DNA from 3 places in the Aeromonas rivipollensis genome. Region 1 is predicted to be linked to each of the others. Evidence: predicted binding sites of a transcription regulator. Region 1 holds the regulator's gene; each other region holds the start of a gene.
What was found. Region 1 encodes sigma-54, which starts transcription at its own class of promoters, with help from an activator protein. Its sites were predicted from a motif close to TGGCACNGTTTTNGCTT; they were not measured.
Positions count from the first base shown of each region.

Region 2: a site for sigma-54 is predicted at 2,273-2,289, ahead of flhA (flagellar biosynthesis protein FlhA). Genes of this name have one in related genera too.
Region 3: a site for sigma-54 is predicted at 3,100-3,116, ahead of WIR04_RS02590 (superinfection exclusion B family protein). Genes of this name have one in related genera too.

Region 1 is NZ_CP149130.1:396,990-403,475, reverse strand. Features, by position in the region: gene npr (PTS phosphocarrier protein NPr) at 1-160, opposite strand, end outside; gene rapZ (RNase adapter RapZ) at 181-1,047, opposite strand; gene ptsN (PTS IIA-like nitrogen regulatory protein PtsN) at 1,088-1,534, opposite strand; gene hpf (ribosome hibernation promoting factor) at 1,537-1,824, opposite strand; gene WIR04_RS01830 (RNA polymerase factor sigma-54) at 1,845-3,284, opposite strand; gene lptB (LPS export ABC transporter ATP-binding protein) at 3,350-4,075, opposite strand; gene lptA (lipopolysaccharide transport periplasmic protein LptA) at 4,088-4,606, opposite strand; gene lptC (LPS export ABC transporter periplasmic protein LptC) at 4,593-5,153, opposite strand; gene kdsC (3-deoxy-manno-octulosonate-8-phosphatase KdsC) at 5,150-5,704, opposite strand; gene WIR04_RS01805 (KpsF/GutQ family sugar-phosphate isomerase) at 5,704-6,486, opposite strand, start outside.
Region 2 is NZ_CP149130.1:3,201,498-3,207,983, reverse strand. Features, by position in the region: gene fliR (flagellar biosynthetic protein FliR) at 1-660, shown strand, start outside; gene WIR04_RS14450 (hypothetical protein) at 653-895, shown strand; gene flhB (flagellar biosynthesis protein FlhB) at 888-2,018, shown strand; gene flhA (flagellar biosynthesis protein FlhA) at 2,326-4,428, shown strand; gene flhF (flagellar biosynthesis protein FlhF) at 4,445-5,905, shown strand; gene WIR04_RS14430 (MinD/ParA family protein) at 5,907-6,486, shown strand, end outside.
Region 3 is NZ_CP149130.1:546,731-553,216, forward strand. Features, by position in the region: gene WIR04_RS02570 (LacI family DNA-binding transcriptional regulator) at 1-230, shown strand, start outside; gene WIR04_RS02575 (heavy-metal-associated domain-containing protein) at 293-487, shown strand; gene ansB (L-asparaginase 2) at 617-1,675, shown strand; gene WIR04_RS02585 (sodium:calcium antiporter) at 1,771-2,757, opposite strand; yybP-ykoY riboswitch at 2,847-2,953, opposite strand; gene WIR04_RS02590 (superinfection exclusion B family protein) at 3,158-3,745, shown strand; gene WIR04_RS02595 (methylglyoxal synthase) at 3,809-4,267, opposite strand; gene bfr (bacterioferritin) at 4,584-5,063, opposite strand; gene WIR04_RS02605 (bacterioferritin-associated ferredoxin) at 5,204-5,410, opposite strand; gene WIR04_RS02610 (HlyU family transcriptional regulator) at 5,550-5,864, shown strand; gene WIR04_RS02615 (tRNA(Met) cytidine acetyltransferase TmcA) at 5,861-6,486, shown strand, end outside.

The sequences.
Region 1 (6,486 bases):
TCAGCAGGCCGATCACGCTGTCCGCATCGGCTTCGATGCCGTCCTCGTTGCGCAGCAGCACATGGGCATCGAACCCCTGCACCAGCTCAAACAGCATCATGGCAGGTCTGGCATGGATTCCCAGCTTGTTTTTGACTTCTACCGAGGCGGAAACTGTCATCTGAACATCCTGTGGGTCTGTCAGGCTTGGGGGGAGCGCTTGTCCAGCGTGCGGTGACGGATCTGCACGTTCTTGCCAAGCAGTCGGAAGGTGCTGGCCAGCCGCTCGGCGATGAACACCGAACGATGCTGTCCGCCGGTACAACCTATGCCGACGGTCACATAGCTGCGATTGTTGCGCTCCAGGTGAGGCAACCAGGTCACCAGCATGTTCTCTATCTGCTGGATGAACAGCATCACGTCCGCCTGGGCCGAGAGGTAGTTGGCCACTGGCTCATCCTGACCGGTAAAGGGCTTGAGCTCCGGGATCCAGTGGGGGTTGGGCAGGAAACGGGCATCGAACACGAAGTCCGCATCCTTGGGGATGCCGTATTTGAAGCCGAACGACTCGAACACCAGCACCAGCTCGTTCTCTTTCTTGCCGAGCACCCGGGTCTTGATGAGCTCGCTGAGGTCGTGAATGCTGAGGTTGGTGGTATCGATGCGCAGATCGGCGGTCGAGGAGAGGGGCGCCAGCAGGTGAGTCTCTTCCCGAATCGCCTCATCCAGCGACAGCTGTTTGCGAGACAGGGGGTGCAGCCGGCGGCTCTCGCCATAGCGCTTGAGCAGGGTCCCGTTGTCCGCATCGAAGAAGAAGCTGGAGAACTCCACCCGCCCCTCGTTGCGCACCTGGGTCAGCAGGTTGTCCAGCTTGTCTGGCTGGGTCGGCAGGTTGCGCACGTCTATGCTGACCGCCAGCTTGTCATACTGGCTCTCCACCGAGACGATCAGCTGGGGCAGCAGGTTGACCGGCAGGTTATCCACGCAGTAGTAACCCAGATCCTCCAGCACCCTCAGGGCCACCGTCTTACCGGAGCCCGAACGACCGCTTACCACTATTAACTGCATCTTGTCCCCTCACGCCAACGTGGCTTCGTCAGACCCGGCATCAGGCCGAGGTCATGATCTGATAGAGTTCTTCGTCGCTGGTCGCCTGGCGCAACTGGCGGCAGACGGCCTTGTCACCCAGCTTGGATGCCATCAGGGAAAGGGTCTTGAGATGCTGCTTGCACTCGCTTTCCGGCACCAGCAATGCAAAGAGCAGGTCAACCGGTTGATTGTCGATAGAGTCGAAAGGGATGGGTTCGGAGAAGGTCATCAGCACGGCCGTCGGCGCAAAGGCGTCGTCGATCCGGCCATGGGGAATGGCGATACCGGCACCGATCCCGGTACTGCCCATCTTTTCCCGCGCCAGCAGGCTTTCAAACAGTACCTGGCGGGAGGCACCGAGGCGCTCTGCGGCCAGCTCACTGATGATCTCGAGGGCGCGTTTCTTGCTGGTACAAGGGACCGCACTCTTGGTGCAGTCCCGACTCAGTATGTGTTCAAGTTGCATAGTTATTTTTGATTTAACTTATCTTTGTGCTTGATGATCTGCCGATCCAGTTTATCCAGCAGGGTATCAATCGCCGCATACATGTCGGCATGCTGCGAATTGGCGAACACCTCTCCCCCGCTGACGTGCAGCTTGGCTTCGGCGATCTGGTTCAGTTTTTCGACGCTCAACACCACATGTACGTTGTTGATATGGTCAAAGTGACGCTCGAGTTTGGCAAATTTGTTATTCACATAATCACGCAGAGCTTCGGTAATCTCGACATGGTGTCCGGTCAGGTTAATTTGCATAACGTCTTCCTTTTGTTTGCCTAAACCAGGCGTTTGCGCTGATTGGATGGCGGGATCAACAAGGATTCACGGTACTTTGCGATCGTGCGTCTCGCCACCATAATACCCTGTTCGGCCAGCAAATCCGCGATCTTGCTATCACTAAGCGGTTTGGCCGGGTTTTCGGCCGTCACCAGCTTCTTGATCAGGGCGCGAATTGCGGTCGATGAGCACTCTCCTCCTCCCTCCGTGTTGACATGACTGGAGAAAAAAAACTTCAGTTCAAAGATGCCACGGGGCGTATGCATGTACTTCTGGGTCGTCACCCGTGAAATCGTCGACTCGTGCATCTCCACCGCCTCGGCGATGTCGTTGAGTACCATGGGTTTCATGGCCTCTTCCCCGTATTCGAAGAAGCCCTGCTGTTGCTCGACGATGCAGCTGGCCACCTTGAGCAGGGTGTCATTGCGACTCTCCAGGCTCTTGATGAACCACTTGGCTTCCTGCAAATGGGAGCGAATGAACTGGGTATCAGTGCTGCTGCGGGCATTGCGTGCCATGGCCGCATAGGCCTCGTTGACACGGATGCGCGGCGCCGAATCCGGGTTGAGCTCAACCACCCACTTTGCCCCCTTCTTGACCACTGAGACGTCCGGGATCACGTATTGCGATTCACTCTGGATGATGCCATTGCCAGGTCTCGGCTCCAGCTGCTGGATGAGATCCAGCACCTCCTTGAGGTCGCTCTCCTTGAGCCGGGTCTTTCGCGCCAGAGTGCGGTAGTCACGGTTGCCGAGCAGGTCCATGTGGTCGCGAATCACCTCCCTTGCCTCATTGAGCCAGGGCAGATCCGGCGAGTACTGGCCAAGCTGGATCAGCAGACACTCCTGCACCGAACGCGCGGCAATGCCAACCGGATCGAAATGCTGCACCCGCTTGAGCACGGCTTCCACTTCATCCAGTTCAACTTCTACCTCTTCACTGCTGACTGCAGCCTGAATATCTTCGAGAGAGGCGGTCAGGTAGCCGGACTCATCGATGGCATCGATGATGGCGAGGGCGATGGCGGCATCCAGATCGCTGAACGGCGTCAGTCGCATCTGCCACAGCAGATAGTCCTGCAGGTTCTCGGTGGTTTCTCCCTGATAGACGCTGTCTTCCCCGTCATGGATGGGGCCGGCGCTCTGGGCCGTACCGGCGGAGTAGACCTCATCCCAGGTGGTGTCGACAGGCAGCTCATCCGGCATCTTGTCCTGCGCCATGGCGTCGCTGGAGTCGAGTTGACTGGCGTCCTGGGGCTCTATCGGGCTGGTTTCCTGCGCTTCATTCTCCTCCTGCTCCAGCAAGGGGTTATTATCGAGCGCTTGCTGAATTTCCTGCTGGAGTTCCAGGGTGGAGAGCTGGAGCAGACGAATCGCTTGTTGTAATTGTGGCGTCATGGTCAGTGACTGACCGAGACGCAACTGTAATGTCGGCTTCATCTACGTCGGGATATCCTTATGTTCAGCGAGGCAGTCACCTAACAAAAATGAGGGGTGCCCCCTTACTATAGACTGAATTGATCGCCCAAATAGACGCGCTTGACCTGCTCATCGGCGAGGATCTCGGCCGGCGCCCCCTCGGCAATCATCTTGCCGTGGCTGACGATATAGGCCTTCTCGCACACATCCAGCGTCTCTCTGACGTTGTGATCCGTGATCAGCACACCCAGCCCTCTTTCCTTCAGATGCTGGATGATCTTCTTGATGTCTATGACCGAAATAGGATCAACACCTGCAAAGGGTTCATCCAACAGGATGAATCGCGGCTCTGCCGCCAGCGCACGGGCAATCTCGACCCGCCGCCGCTCCCCGCCAGACAGGCTCTGACCCAGGCTGTCGCGAATATGGGTGATGTTGAACTCTTCCAGCAACTGCTCGACCTTATCCTCACGCTCCTCGCGGCTCAACCCCTTGCGGGTCTGCATGACCCCCATCAGGTTGTCGAACACCGACAGGCGCCGGAAGATGGAGGCCTCCTGGGGAAGGTAGCCGATGCCATTGCGGGCGCGGATATGCATGGGCTGCAGGCTGATGTCCTGCTCATCTATGGTGATGAGGCCCGCATCCCGCTGCACCAGGCCCACGATCATGTAGAAGGAGGTGGTCTTGCCGGCACCATTCGGGCCGAGCAGCCCCACTATCTGGCCGGTGCCCACTTCCAGGCTCACGTCGCTGACCACCATGCGGCGCTTGTAGCTCTTCTGCAAACCCGTTGCTTTTAACACTGCCATGGCTTCTGTTTCCTACTTCTTCTGATCGGCGGGTTTGTCGAAGTTTTCTACCTGATCCGGCAGGAACACCGTCTTGACCCGCTGGGTGGGCCCCTTGCTCTCGGCGATCATCTTCTGTTTGACGATGTCGTAGCGGATGAGATCGCCGGTGACCTGGCTGTCTTCCTGCTTGAGCTGACCGTTGCCTGTGATGGTGACCAGGCGGTTCTTCAGCTCGTAGCGAATGCTGTTGCCGTGGGCATTGACCGGCTTGCCGTTGTCCAGGATCTGGAAGAAGGTGGCGGGATTGCCATAGGCGGTCATCACCTCGGCCCCTTTATCGCCGGAACGGATCACCACCACCTTGTCGGCCTTAATCTTGATGGTGCCCTGAGTGATGAGCACGTCTTCGCTGAAGGTGATGCGGTTGTCCTGCATCTCGGCCACTTGCTTGACCGCATCCACATAGACCTTCTCGGCAAAGTCGGACTCTTTGGCGCTCACTGTACTGCACAGCAGCAGGGCCGCGAGGGCCAGATTAACGTTTTTCATTGAAATAAGTGGCATGGCCTTTATCCAGTAATTCGAAATATTTACGTTCCAGATGGCCCTTCAGGCCAACGCCTTCGGTCTGGAATTCCTGGCCCACTATGCTGATGTGCTGGTTGCTTCTCATGTCCTGAGTCACCAGATCCAGCTCCAGATAGGGGGTATCCAGCGTGGAGATGAAAGACGCCGGCAGTAGGCCGTCCAGATGTACCTTGTCACGCAGTATCACGTTGTCATCTGTGTTGAGCACCCCGGTTTCAGCCGTGACTTTCCATTCGGCCTTCCCCTGCTCATCGAACATGTAGACCACCGGCTTGTTGAAGGTGGCCTGCTCGAGGATCTGGTAATACTCCGCGTATTCGGACTCCAACCGCTCGGTTCGTTTGCCCTGCTCGTTGAAGCGGGTCGTGACCAGATTCCTAGCGGTGAAGTCCGGTTGATAGTTCTCTACCTTGGCAGCCGGTTCGGGCGCCAGCTCGATCTCGCCAAACTGCCAGGCGGCCAGCGCCGCCAGAAACAGCAGGGCGAACAGAAACGTCTGCTTGTTCATACCGAGACCTCGGGTTGGTAGTCGCCCAAGCCCTGCGCCTGCAGGATGAGATCGCACACCTCGCGCACCGCGCCCACTCCGCCCCCCAGACGGGTCACCAGATCGGCACGAGCCAGCACCAGCGGATGAGCATCCGCCACCGCTATGCCGAGACCGCAGGCCTGCATCACCGGCAGATCGATGGTGTCGTCCCCCATGTAGGCGGCCTGTTCCGGCATCAGGCCCAGCTTGGCCAGCAGCGCCTCGAAGTGGGGCAGCTTCTGATCCGCCCCCTGCACCAGATGCTGCACCCCCAGGCCCCTCATCCGATCGCTGACGATACGGGAATTGCGCCCCGTTATGATGGCAATCTCGATGCCGGCGTTGAGCAGGGCACGCATGCCAGCACCGTCACGGGTGCAGAAGGTTTTCAGCTCTTCACCGTTATTGCCCATATAGATGAAGCCATTGGAGAGCACCCCATCCACATCGCACACCAGCAGGCGGATCTGCGCCGCCTTCTCATACTGGCCGCGCGTCACCGGACCATAGAGGGTCGGTACGTCTTGCATCAAATCACCCCGGCTCTCAGCAGGTCGTGCATGTTGAAGGCGCCCAGTGGTCGCCGTTCTTCATCCACCACCAGCAATCCGTTAATCTTTCTGGTTTCCATCAGTTTGACGGCCTCGGCCGCCATCATCTCAGGCCCTACGGTAACACAATTGGCCGTCATTACGCGGCTGATCGGGGTGTGGTGAATGTCCACCTGCAGATCCAGGATCCGGCGCAAGTCACCGTCGGTGAACAGACCGGCCAGCAGCCCCTGTTCATCCACCACAGCCGTCATGCCGAGGCCCTTGCGGCTCACTTCCAGCAGCGCCTGGCTGATGGTGGCATCTATCCCCACCCGGGGCAACAGATCGCCGCTGTGCATCAGGTCGCCGACCCGCAGCAAGAGCCGCTTGCCCAGCGACCCGCCAGGGTGGGAGAGCGCGAAGTCATCGGCGGTGAAACCGCGAGCTTCCAGCAGGGCCACGGCCAGGGCGTCCCCCATCACCAGGGTCGCCGTGGTGCTGGAGGTCGGGGCCAGACCCAGCGGGCAGGCCTCTTTCTCCACCTTGATGCACAGGTGCACGTTGGCCTCCTTGGCCATGGTGGAGGCCGAGTTGCCGGTCATGCAGATGAGCGGAATGCCGCGGCGCTTGAGTACCGGCAGCAGGGCGAGGATCTCGTCACTCTCGCCTGAGTTGGAGATGGCGATGATGAGGTCTCCGGCGGAGATCATCCCCAGATCCCCGTGGCTGGCTTCGCCAGGGTGGAGGAAGAAGGCAGGCGTGCCGGTGCTGGCCAGGGT
Region 2 (6,486 bases), 1.7 Mb from region 1:
CTCGCCATCACCTTCATCATCGCCCCCCTGTTGCCCCCCATGCCCAAGGTGGAGCTGTTCTCCGTCGGCAGCTTCCTGGTGCTGGGGCAGCAGCTGCTCATCGGCGTTGCCCTCGGCCTCATGACCCAGTTTCTGCTGGAAAGCTTCGTGATGGCGGGCCAGATCATCGCCATGCAGACCAGCCTGGGCTTCGCCACCCTGGTGGATCCCATGAACGGCCAGTCGGCTCCCGTGGTGGGTCAGTTCTACCTGATGCTGGCGACCCTGGTGTTTCTGGCGGTGGACGGCCACCTCCTGATGATCAGGATGGTGGTGCTGAGCTTCGAGACCCTGCCGGTCTCGGACAGCGGACTCAGCCTGCCCGCCATCCGCAGCCTGGTGAGTTTCCTCGGGGTCATGTACCAGGCCTCCCTGGTGATGGCGCTGTCGGCCATCATCGCCCTGCTGCTCATCAACTTCGCGTTCGGGGTCATGACCCGGGCGGCCCCCCAGCTCAACATCTTCAGCATCGGCTTTGCGGTCAGCATGATGTCGGGCCTGTTCATCCTCTGGCTCACCATAGGTGGCTTCATGGGGCACTTCGACTCCCTCTGGGAGCGGGTGCAGGAGACCAGCTGTGAGCTTATCAAGGTCCAGTGCCTGGGGGGGCAGAATGGCTGATACCGGTCTGATCGACAGCTGCCAGCCAGTCGGGAGACTGCATGTCATTGATACCGATCAGGTCAATGGCACCGAACAACCAGGTCATGCTATCGGCTGGCTGATCTACAGCGGCCAGCCAGTCGGGGGACTGCATGTCATTGATACCGATCGGGTCAATGGCACCGAACAACCAGGCCATGCTATCGGCTGGCTGATCTACAACGGCCAGTCAGTCGGGGGTCAGCATGGCTGATACCGATCAGGAACGCACAGAACAACCCACGGGCAAACGACTGCAACAGGCCCGGGAAAAAGGGCAGATTGCACGATCCAAGGAGCTGGGTACCGCCAGCGTCCTGCTGGCGACCGTGTTTGGCTTGCTGATGATCAAGGAGAGCCTGGCTGGCGCCATGGTCAAGGTGCTCACCATGGGCTTTACCCTGGACCGGGATCAGGCTTTCGATCCCAACGCCATGGGGGTCATGCTGCCCACCCTGCTGTGGGAGTTGCTGCAGCCCCTCGGCCTGCTGTTCCTGCTGGTGACCATAGCCGCCTTCGTGGGCAACACCCTGCTGGGGGGGATGAACTTCTCCTCCGAGGCCATGCTGCCCAAGTGGAGCAAGCTGAGCCCCTTGAGTGGGTTGAAGAGGATGTTCGGGGTGCAGTCCCTGGTGGAGCTCGTCAAGTCCATCGCCAAGGTGGTGTTCATCAGCCTGTTCGCCTGGTGGATGCTGTCGAGCCAGTTCAATCACCTGCTCAATCTCTCTCTCGAGGGCTTCCCCGGCGGCATCATAGACGCCCTGGACCTGCTGCTGTGGATGCTGATCATCCTCTGCTGCGCCCTGATCCCTATAGTCGCCATCGACGTGCCCTTCCAGACCTGGAACCACAATCGCCAGCTCAAGATGACCAAGCAGGAGATCAAGGACGAGTTCAGGGACAGCGAGGGCAAGCCCGAGGTAAAGGGCAAGATCCGCCAGTTGCAGATGCAGATGGCGATGCGCCGCATGATGGGGGATGTGCCCAAGGCGGACGTCATCATCACCAACCCGACCCACTACTCAGTGGCCCTGAAATACGACGCGGGCAAGCCAGGCGCCGCCCCCAAGGTGCTGGCCAAGGGGGTGGACGAGGTGGCGATGAAGATCAGGGAGATTGCGCGGGAGTACGACATCCCGGTGATGTCCTCGCCGCCCCTGACCCGGGCCATCTACCACGCCACCGAGATTGGCCAGGAGATCCCCGAGGGACTCTTTGCCGCCGTGGCCCAGGTGCTGGCTTATGTCTATCAGCTCAAGAAGTTCCGCCGTGGCCGTGGCCGCCGCCCGACCCCGGTCGCCAGGGATCTGCCCATTCCACCGGAATATCGCAAGTAGCCCGGTGTTTTGGGAGAGGTTGGCCGTCTCCACCGCCAAGGTCTGTCCACTATGCCGCCGGACTATTGCAAGCAGTCTGTGCTCTGAGGCGTTGGCTGTCTCCACCGCCAGAGAGCTGTCCACCATGTTCCGTCGGAATATCCTAAGAACCCCCGCACTCCGCCCTGTTTGCCATCAAGCTACCCGAACCTGTCCTCCGACGGACTTCTGACAGCATCAAAATAAAATCCTAACAAATCAATTGCTTGAGTAATTGGCTTGATATTTGCTTTCATTCGGCATCGGCAGTTGTAAATCGAGAAGAACGATGGGATTCAAGGCTGGAGTGAGCCGTTTCAAAGAGTACAGATGGTTGCTCAGCAAGGGGATAGGGACCCCGCTGCTGGTGCTCGCCTCTCTCGGCATGGTGGTACTCCCCATACCGCCCCTGATGCTGGATATCCTGTTCTCCTTCAACATCGCCCTCTCCATAGTGGTGCTGCTGGTGGCCGTCTATACCCGTCGGCCGCTGGAGTTTGCCGCCTTCCCCACAGTCCTGCTGATAGCGACCCTGCTGCGGCTCGCGCTCAACGTCGCCTCCACCCGGGTGGTGCTGCTGGAAGGCCACAACGGCAGCGCGGCGGCGGGCCATGTGATCGAGGCCTTCGGCAACGTGGTGATCGGCGGCAACTATGCGGTGGGCATCATCGTCTTCATGATCCTGGTGATCATCAACTTCGTGGTGGTCACCAAGGGTGCGGGCCGGATCTCGGAGGTGAGCGCCCGCTTCACCCTGGATGCCATGCCCGGCAAGCAGATGGCCATAGATGCGGACCTGAACGCCGGTCTCATCAACCAGGAAGAGGCCAAGAAGCGCCGTCAGGACGTGACCCAGGAAGCTGACTTCTACGGCTCCATGGACGGTGCCTCCAAATTCGTGAAGGGGGATGCCGTCGCCGGCATCATGATCCTCTTCATCAACATCATCGGTGGTTTCATCATCGGCATGATGCAGCACCAGCTCAGCTTCGGCGAAGCGGCAGAGATCTACACCCTGCTCGCCATAGGTGACGGCCTGGTGGCCCAGATACCCTCACTGCTGCTCTCCATCGCCGCCGCCATCATAGTCACCCGTCAAAATACCGATCAGGACATGGGCACGGCCGTGCTCGGCCAGCTGTTCGAGAACCCCAAGGCGCTGGTGATCTCCGCCGGCATACTGCTGATGATGGGCAGCGTGCCCGGCATGCCGCACCTGGCCTTCCTGAGTCTGGGGGCCGTGGCGGCGGTGGGGGCCTGGTGGCTGCTGCGCCGGGAGAAACTGAACAAGGCCAGGGTGGCGAGCGGTGAACTCTTGCCGGCCCAGGGCGATGCCCCGCTGGAGCAGAAGGACCTGAGCTGGGACGACGTCATGCCGGTGGACATCATCGGCCTGGAGGTGGGCTATCAGCTCATCCCGCTGGTTGACAAGAACCAGGGGGGCGAGCTGCTCAACCGGATCAAGGGGGTGCGCAAGAAGCTCTCCCAGGAGTTCGGCTTCCTGGTGCCTGCGGTGCATATCCGCGACAACCTGGATCTCGCCCCCAATCAGTACCGTATCACCCTGATGGGGGTGAGTACCGGCGAGGCCACCGTCTATCACGACAAGGAGATGGCCATCAACCCGGGCCAGGTGTTCGGCCAGATCCAGGGCATAGCGACCCAGGACCCCGCGTTCGGACTGGAAGCTGTCTGGGTCGCCAAGGAGCAGGTCTCCCAGGCCCAGACCCTGGGTTACACAGTGGTGGACGCGGCCACCGTCGTGGCCACCCACCTGAGCCAGATCCTCTCCAACCATGCCGCCTTGCTGCTGGGTCACGACGAGGTGCAGCAACTGCTGGACATGATAGGGAAGCATCAGAGCAAGCTGGTGGAAGGGTTGGTTCCCGAGGTGATCAGCATGGGCAACCTGGTCAAGGTATTGCAAAATCTCCTCAATGAAGGCGTGCCAATTCGCGATATGCGCACTATCCTGCAGACCCTCGTGGAATATGCGCCACGCAGTCCGGACCCGGAAGTGCTGACCGCCGCCTGCCGTATCGCCCTGCGCAGGCTGATAGTGCAGGAGATTGCCGGCCCCGAGCCCGAGCTGCCGGTGATCACCCTTTCACCAGAACTGGAACGCATATTGCATCAATCCCTGCAAGCAGGTGGGGGAGATGGCGCCGGTATAGAACCGGGACTGGCGGAGCGGATGCAGCGCTCCCTGGTGGAAGCCACTCAACGACAAGAACTGGAAGGCCAGCCGGCCGTGCTTCTGACATCGGGGATATTGCGCAATACCCTGGCGAAATTTGTCAAGAATGCCATTCCTGGATTACGCGTCCTGTCTTATCAGGAAGTGCCTGATGACAAGCAGATCCGCATCGTCAGTGCGGTGGGACAGGGCTAGTTAGCGGAGATGACGGGTGAAGATTAAGCGGTTTTTTGCCAAAGACATGCGAACGGCGCTGGCCGAGGTCAAGGAGACGCTCGGGCCGGATGCCGTCATCATGTCCAACAAAAAGGTCACCGGTGGGGTGGAGATAGTCGCGGCCGTCGATTATCAGTCCCAGGTGCCTGGACCTAAAGATGCGCCGGTTCGCCGTCAGTTGAACGATGAGAGCGTCAATATCTCGTCTGCGGGCAAGCAGATGACGCGCTCGGCTCCCCCCAAGGAGCAGAACGAATATTATGCCGATACCCTGGCGGCCCTGCTGGCGCGCCAGCAGAAGCTCAACCCTGCCAATCCTGCGGGCAACGGCACCCCGGCTCCGGCACCATGGTCCGGGAATGGGGCCGCTGGCGGCAATCAGTCCGCGGGACTGGCGTCCGCCAACGGCGCACCCAGGACGCTGGCCGAACAGGGCCAGTGGGGCGCGGCCCCCGAGCCTGCCAAGCCGAAGGCACGTCCTGCCCCCGGCCCCCGTGCTGCCCAACCCGCCCCGCGGGATCAGGAGATGGAGGGGATGCGCAAGGAGATGGCCAGCATCCGCAAGCTGCTGGAGCACCAGATCTCCGGTCTGATGTGGCAGGAGGTGGAGCGCCGCGAGCCGATGCGGGCGCTGCTCATCAAGGAACTCAAGAAGATGGGGTTCGACGATGCCTTCGCCGATCAGCTCGCCGGGCTTATCCCGGAAGACATGCCCATCCATCAGGCTATGGCCCAGCTGGCCGAGGTACTGACGGCCCAGCTCAAGATCAGCGAAGACGACATCTTGCGCCAGGGCGGTGCCGTGGCGCTGCTCGGCCCGACCGGGGTGGGCAAGACCACCACCATCGCCAAGCTGGCGGCTCGCTTTGCCATGAAGTATGGCGCCGAGCAGGTGGCCCTCATCACCACGGACAACTACAGGATCGGGGCCCACGAACAGCTGCAGACCTATGGTCGCATCATGGGTTGCCCGGTGCGTCAGGTACGGGATGCCGAGGAGCTGGCCAATGCGCTCTATCAGTTCCGTCACCGTCGGCTGGTGCTCATCGACACCGCCGGGGTAGGGCAGCGGGATATCCGCCTGACCGAGCAGCTCGACACCCTGGTCAAGAATGCCAAGGTGCGCATTCGCAGCTACCTGGTCATGTCAGCCACCTCCCAGCGCCGGGTGATGCAGGAGGCGGTGGATCACTTCCGGCGCATTCCGCTCTCCGGCTGCATCCTGACCAAGCTCGACGAGAGCCTGAATCTGGGTGAGGTGATCAATGTATGCATTCAGAACGCCCTGCCCATCAGCTACATCACAGATGGACAGCGGGTGCCGGAAGATATTCAAGTTGCCAATGCGGCGCTGCTGGTCGGCGCGGCCATGGGCTCGCTGGAGCGGGAAACAGAAGACCCTTACTTCTGGGGTTCAGGCTTTGGCGAGGCCGAAGATTCGGAGTTTTATGAGTAACATGTATATGGATCAGGCGAGTGGTCTGCGCAAAATGCGTCAAAACAATCGAGTAAAAGTGATCGCCGTGTCCGGAGGCAAGGGGGGCGTCGGCAAGACCAACGTGACCCTGAACGTGGCGGGAGCCATGGCCGCCCAGGGCAAGCGGGTGTTGGTGCTGGATGCCGACCTGGGTCTGGCCAACGTCGACGTCATGCTGGGGCTGCGGGTGCACCGCAACCTCTCCCATGTGCTGGCCGGGGAGTGCACCATAGACGACATCATCGTCGAGGGGCCCTACGGCATGATGATAGTGCCGGCCACCTCGGGCACCCAGTCCATGGTCGAGCTGTCGCCGGTGCAACATGCCGAGCTCATCCGCGCCTTCAGCGAGATGAAGACCCAGGTGGACGTGCTGCTGGTGGACACGGCGGCAGGGATCTCCGACATGGTGCTGAGCTTCACCCGCGCGGCTCAGGACATCATGGTGGTGGTGTGCGACGAGCCCACCTCCATCACCGATGCCTATGCCCTCATCAAGATCCTCTCCAAGGATCATGGGGTGTTCCGCTTCAAGGTGGTGGCCAACATGGTTCGCTCCC
Region 3 (6,486 bases), 150 kb from region 1:
AGTTCAACCTCCATATCCCTCAGGATGTCTCCGTCATCAGCCTGGAAGGCTCCTCCCTGGCGAGCCAGCTGACCCCGCCGCTGACCTGCATCGAATACCCGAGTGAGCGGCTGGCCCAGGAGAGCGTGCGGGTGTTGCAAGCACAGCTGGCGCAGAGTCTGCGACCGGCCGATGAGCAGCAGAAATTCCAGGGGCGCCTGGTGGTGCGTGAATCCGTGTTGGCCCGCTAGGGCTTGACCTTGCCGCGGGCGTCAGCTTTAGGCTGGGAACACATCCAAAGAGGAGATATCCCATGACCATAGAACTCACCATTTCCGGCATGTCCTGCGGTGGCTGCGCCGCCAGCCTGCAGAAGGCGCTGCTGGCTCAGAGCACCGTCAGCCAGGCCCGGGTCGATTTTGGCAGCCGCAAGGCTGTTATCGAGAGCGAACTGAGCAAGGGCGAGTTGATCGCGCTGATCGAAGCCCAAGGATTCAATGCGGAGTGATTTATCCCTATATGGGTAAAAATCAGACCAATATTCTGTTTACTTGTTTTTATTGTTGAGAGTGATCACTTAAAAACGATTTAAACTGGATGAAAATGCTGCAGTCAACTAACCCAAAAGGATTGCAGCATGACTCACCCTATCCGCAAGACCCTGCTCGCCGTCGTCCTCGGCATGACCCTCTCCCCCCTGGCCATGGCCCTGCCGCAGGTTCATATTCTGGCGACCGGTGGCACCATAGCCGGTGCGGGGCAGTCCGCCACCCAATCCAACTATGAAGCGGGTAAGGTGGCCATCGAGACCCTGATCGCCGCCGTGCCCGAGATGAAGAACGTGGCCGAGGTGCAGGGGGAGCAGGTGGTCAAGATCGGCTCCCAGGACATGAACGACGAGGTGTGGCTCAAGCTGGCAAAGCGGGTCAACGAGCTGCTGGCCAAGGATGACGTGGATGGTATCGTCATCACCCACGGCACCGACACCATGGAAGAGACCGCCTACTTCCTCAACCTGACCGTCAAGAGCGACAAGCCGGTGGTGCTGGTCGGCGCCATGCGCCCCTCCACCGCCATGAGTGCCGACGGCCCGCTGAATCTGTATAACGCCGTGGTCACCGCCTCCGACCCCAGCTCCAAGGGGCGTGGCGTCATGGTCGCCATGAACGACACGGTGCTGGATGCCCGGGACGTCACCAAGACCAACACCACGGGGGTGCAGACCTTCGCCGCCCCCAACTTCGGCCCGCTGGGTTACATCCACAACGGCAAGATCGACTACCAGCGCAGCCCGGCCCGCCTGCACACCAGCAAGACGCCGTTCGATGTGAGCAAGCTCGACAAGCTGCCGCAGGTGGGCATCGTCTACAACTATGCCAACGCCACCGATCTGCCGGCCAAGGCCATGGTGGATGCCAAGTTTGACGGCATCGTCAGCGCCGGGGTGGGCAACGGCAACCTCTATCACAGCCTGTTCGACACCCTGGCCAAGGCAAGCGAGGACGGCATCCGTGTGGTGCGCTCCGCCCGCGTGCCGACCGGCGCCACCACCCTGGATGCCGAGATCGACGACGCCAAGTACGGCTTCGTGGCCGCCGGCACCCTGAACCCGCAGAAGGCGCGCATCCTCTTGATGCTCTCTCTGACCCAGAGCAAGGATCCGGCCCAGATCCAGCGCTGGTTCCAGCAGTTCTGATCCCGGGGCTCAACCTGCTAACCTAAACCCATGAAGAAAGGGCAGGATCGGATCCTGCCCTTTCTTATGGCGCCATCTTCACAGAGAGCGCGCCGTCAGCTCACCATCAGCCAGCCGTAGAAACCCAGGTACACCAGTCCCACGCAGGCCAGCCTGCCCGCCGTCATCCGCCCACGGCTGAAGCCCCACCACAGCAGTACCACCGCCAGCAGGGTCACCAGGGAGGAGACCATCATGGTGCTGTCGAGCAACCAGGGGGTGAACAGCAGGCAGAACGCCTTGGGTATGGTGCCCTGGATCATCATGGCGCCGGAGATGTTGGCCAGCGCCAGCCGGTTCTTGCCCTGACGCACCCAGATCAGCACGTTCATCAGCTCCGGCATCTCGGTCGCCACCGGGCTCAGCAGCAGGGCCGCCAGCACGGGGGAGAGGCCGAACAGCTCACCCATGCTCTCCAGCTGATGAACGAACAGCTGGGCCGCCAGCGCCACCACCACCAGGGCTCCCAGGGTCTGCAGCAGCACCTTGCGTAGGGCCGGGATCTCGGCCTTGGGATCCAGCTTGAGGGGCTCTGGCAACGGAGTCTCGTGGCTGTCGCTCTGTTTCAGCTCGCGCCGCACATAGATCAGATACACCAGCACGAACAGCGGGGCCAGCCAGGTTTTGCCAGTGAAGGCCACCATGCCGAGGGCCACCGCCACCATGAAGATAGCGACAAACCAGGCCTGATCCCGACCTGTCTCGCGCTGCGCCTCGCCATCGATGGCCCTGTGTTCAGGGCCCATGCACAGCAGCAGGGTCAGGCCGACGGCGGCATAGCCTATGGTGGATAGCACCAGGGGGCCACCGAGGGCGGCGCCTATCCCAATCTGTTGCTGGGCGGGGGCATCCCCCATCAGCAGGGCCGTCAGGGTAACTATGCATTCGGGCAGGGCAGTGCCGAGGGCCGCCAGCAGGGAGCCGGTGGCACTCTGGGAGAACTTGAAGTGATGGCCGGTCCATTCGATACCGTTGACGAAATATTCGCAGGCCAGATAGATGGTGACGGCAGAGAGCAGAAATAACAGCAGGGTGATCAACATAATGGGCAACCGCCAGGCGAGCAGAACAACCGATGGACCCGATACGGCTCGCCCGGCTGGCTTGCGTATCGAGGCCAAAGGTCTTGCAGAGCGATAGATGCTATCGCCGCTCATGCCATGGATCTGATGATCCAAGAATGTTGACATGAGCCCTGCCCGGATCACGGGCGGGTTGCTACTCCCCAATGACAGTGCGGGCTTTTTACCAAGAGATGGGTTGCCCCACAAGGAAAATGGCGGCTTATCCCCTCGGCAACTTGTAAGGGGATGTAACCTGGCCACAGACCCACCCCATCAGCTCTGCCCGCCAGGATCCAGATCCCGCCCACAAGATCCTCGCCTTGGCACAGGGATTGCTATGAGTTGACTACTGTCCACATTGACTTGGGAAGGGTGAACGATGAAACGGTGGATCCAACATTTTTACCAGCTGAATCGCCTCAACTGGCTGATGGTCTGGCTGCTGCTCTGCTGCAGCATCATATTGCTGTTCCCGGCCGGGCTGATGAAAGGCGCCGTCAGCCAGTGGGCCACGGCTCACGCCGCCTGGCTGGGGGTCGGCATGCTGATCGCCATCTCCTACTTCTGCAGCCAGGGTTTCCTGATCGCCTGGGAATGGGCCTGCGACGAGTGGCAATCCCGCCGTCAACAGGATCAGCTGGCCCAGATGATAGGCTTCCTCGACTTCAACGAGAAGGCGGTGCTGCGCGAGTTCGTGCTGCAACGGAAAAGCGTCATAAACCTGCCGATCACCGAGCCTGCCGTCAAAAACCTGATGGATGCCGGGGTGCTGACCTATGCCTATGGCAAGCCGGTGCGAGAGAAGGAGGACGAAAACCAGATCCGCGCCCTGATGATTGCGCTGCCGGCACGGCCGCTGCTGACCTACAAGGTGCTGGGGCTGTCGCGCGGCAAGATGAGCGACGAGCAGGTGGAGCAGATCATGAACGCCAGACCCAAGTTTGCCCAGAAGAGTTTCCAGCGCTGAGCCGCCACCATCCTTCAGACAAAAGAGCCGGACTCTGTCCGGCTCTTCGCTATCTGGTTGGGGTTACTCGGTTCTTGCCTTGAGATAACCGGCGTAGTCGGGCACCTGTACGCTGAATGTCTGCTGCATGTGCGGGCTGTCCATGATGAAGTCCGCCGTCGCTTCGTTGGTGGCGACCGGGATGTTCCAGACAGCCGCGAGGCGCAGCAGCGCCTTCACGTCAGGATCGTGCGCCGCGGCATTGAGGGGATCCCAGAAGAAGATCATCACGTCGATCCTGCCCTCGGCAATCAGGGCGCCGAGCTGCTGATCGCCGCCCATGGGGCCGGAGAAGAGGCAGGTGATGGGCAGCTGTGCCTTCTTGCCGAGCAGGGTGCCAGTGGTGCCGGTCGCATAGAGGTGGTGGAGCTTGAGCTCCTCCTTGCGGCGCAGCACCCAGTTCAGCAATGGGGCTTTCATGTTGTCGTGAGCCACCAGGGCCACCCGCTTGTGGGGGGCCATCTCACGTGCAATCAGTTCCATGGAAATCATCCGTAGCAAAGTGATGGGAATAGGGCCGTATCCTAATCGAAAGCGGCGTGCGCTGCTTTGCCCTGCATCGTAACTGTGATCACTGCAATGGTTCAATCCGGCTTGGGGCTGTGCCTCGTTCGCCGGATCCGGCGGTGCGCCCCGTATCGTGAAGGGGGTTGGCTGACTTAGGGACCCCCCCCTGTTGGCCACCTGCCAGGCAGACAGTAACGCCCGTATGTTTCAATTGCATGCCTGGGCTTCAAGGTGGTGGCCCAGAAAAAACCCGCCTTGGCGGGTTGGGGGCAGCTCTTAATGACATCCGCACTCAGGATGATTCGCTATGAAGCTGGGATTGCTGATAGTTTTCCAGGCCGATGCGAGCGATGAGATCGAGCTGGGTTTCCAGCCAGTCGACGTGTTCCTCCTCGTCTTCCAGGATATCCTGGAACAGGTCACGGCTGACATAATCATGGACGGACTCGGCATAGGTGATGGCCGTTTTCAGGTCGGGAATGGCATCCATTTCCAGTGACAGATCGCAGCGCAGCATCTCTTCGACTGTCTCACCGATACGCAGCTTGCCCAGATCCTGCAAGTTGGGCAGTCCTTCCAGAAACAGCACCCGCTTGACCAGCTCGTCGGCATGTTTCATCTCATCGATGGACTCATGATATTCCTTGTGCCCAAGCCCCTTGAGGCCCCAGTCATCGTAGATGCGGGCATGCAGGAAATATTGGTTGATGGCAACCAGCTCATTGGCCAGCACCTTGTTGAGGTGGGCAATGATTTTGGGATCTCCTTTCATCGACATTACTCCTCGTGTTCGAGCCTAGGGCACCGATCACTAGAGCTTAGTCGAGAAAAATGACCATAAGAGGATGGCGAATCGGTGCCTCCGAAAGGGAGAGCATCCGCTCGCTAAGGCGAGGGTCGGGAAGAGGTATCTCATGCCACTTCGTAATAAAGGGGCGCCTGCTCCGACTCCATCTTGTCGATCTCGGTGGCGATGATTTCCATCGCCATGCGCACGCATTTGCCACATTGGGCACCGACTTCCAGCGACTGTTTCAGCTGTCTGAACTCGGTCTTGCCTGCCTGTACCGCCTTGCGGATCTGGTTATCTGTGATGCCGCGGCACAAACACACGTACATAATAGTGGACCTCATGCTGGAATGAGATGAAATCTAAATGAGAATGGTTCGTAATGCAAAGAACGAATGGTAATAAGATCCCCTGCTTGCCAGTGATTCTCCCCTTGAGGAGAATGCAACCATCAGAGAGGAGACGAACATGCTCAAGAAACTATTCAGTGCCCTGTTCAAGGGGCAAGCTGCCCAGATAACCGATGTCACGCCCACCGAATACGCCGGCTATCTCATTTATCCCGAACCCATGGCGGAAGGGGGGCAGTTCCGGCTTGCAGGGCGCATCACCAAGGATGTGGATGGGGTGCTGCAAACTCACCGCTTCATCCGCTCCGATCTGTTCGCCAACCCGGCCGACGCCGAGCGCTTCATGGTGCAAAAAGCCCATACCTTCATCGATCAGATGGGGGAGCGCATGTTTGAGCCACGGGTGAAGCCGGACGACAGTTCAGCCTCATGAGCCCAGCCGAGGTGGATCTCTTGCGCCAGGCTCTCGCTCGCACCGGTGAGCGTCGGCTGATCTGGCTGGAAGGGCTCGAAGCCGACTGCATCAGCCGTGCCGAACCCTTGCTGGGGGAGGCTGTCTTCTGGCTGGGAGACGGCCCCGCATGCCATGGCCCGCTGCCTGCCGCCAAGGCGCTACAACGGCTGGGTCAGGAGTGCGATACCCTGGTGTTCAACGCCTTCAGCGGCTTTCATCCCGATGCCTTCGGCGCCTTGGCGGGCACGTTGCGCGCCGGTGGCCTGCTGCTGCTGCTGACTCCCCCCAGAGAGACGTGGCCAGCCTACCCGGATCCGGACAGGTTGCGACTGGTCGCCCAACCTGAGGATGCCAAGCTGGCGGGTCATGGTTTTATCGCCCGCGTGGTGCGGTTGCTGACAGGGGATCCAGCCCTCTCCTTGATCCCTCCCATCGGCGGCGAGTCCTGGCGTCCTATTGGCGCAAGCCGGCCATTCAGTACCGATCAAGTCCGTGCGCTACCCGCCATTCACAAGGTGTTGCATGGTCATCGCCGCCGTCCGCTGGTGCTGAGCGCGGATCGTGGCCGCGGCAAGAGTGCGCTGCTGGGTCTGGCCAGTGC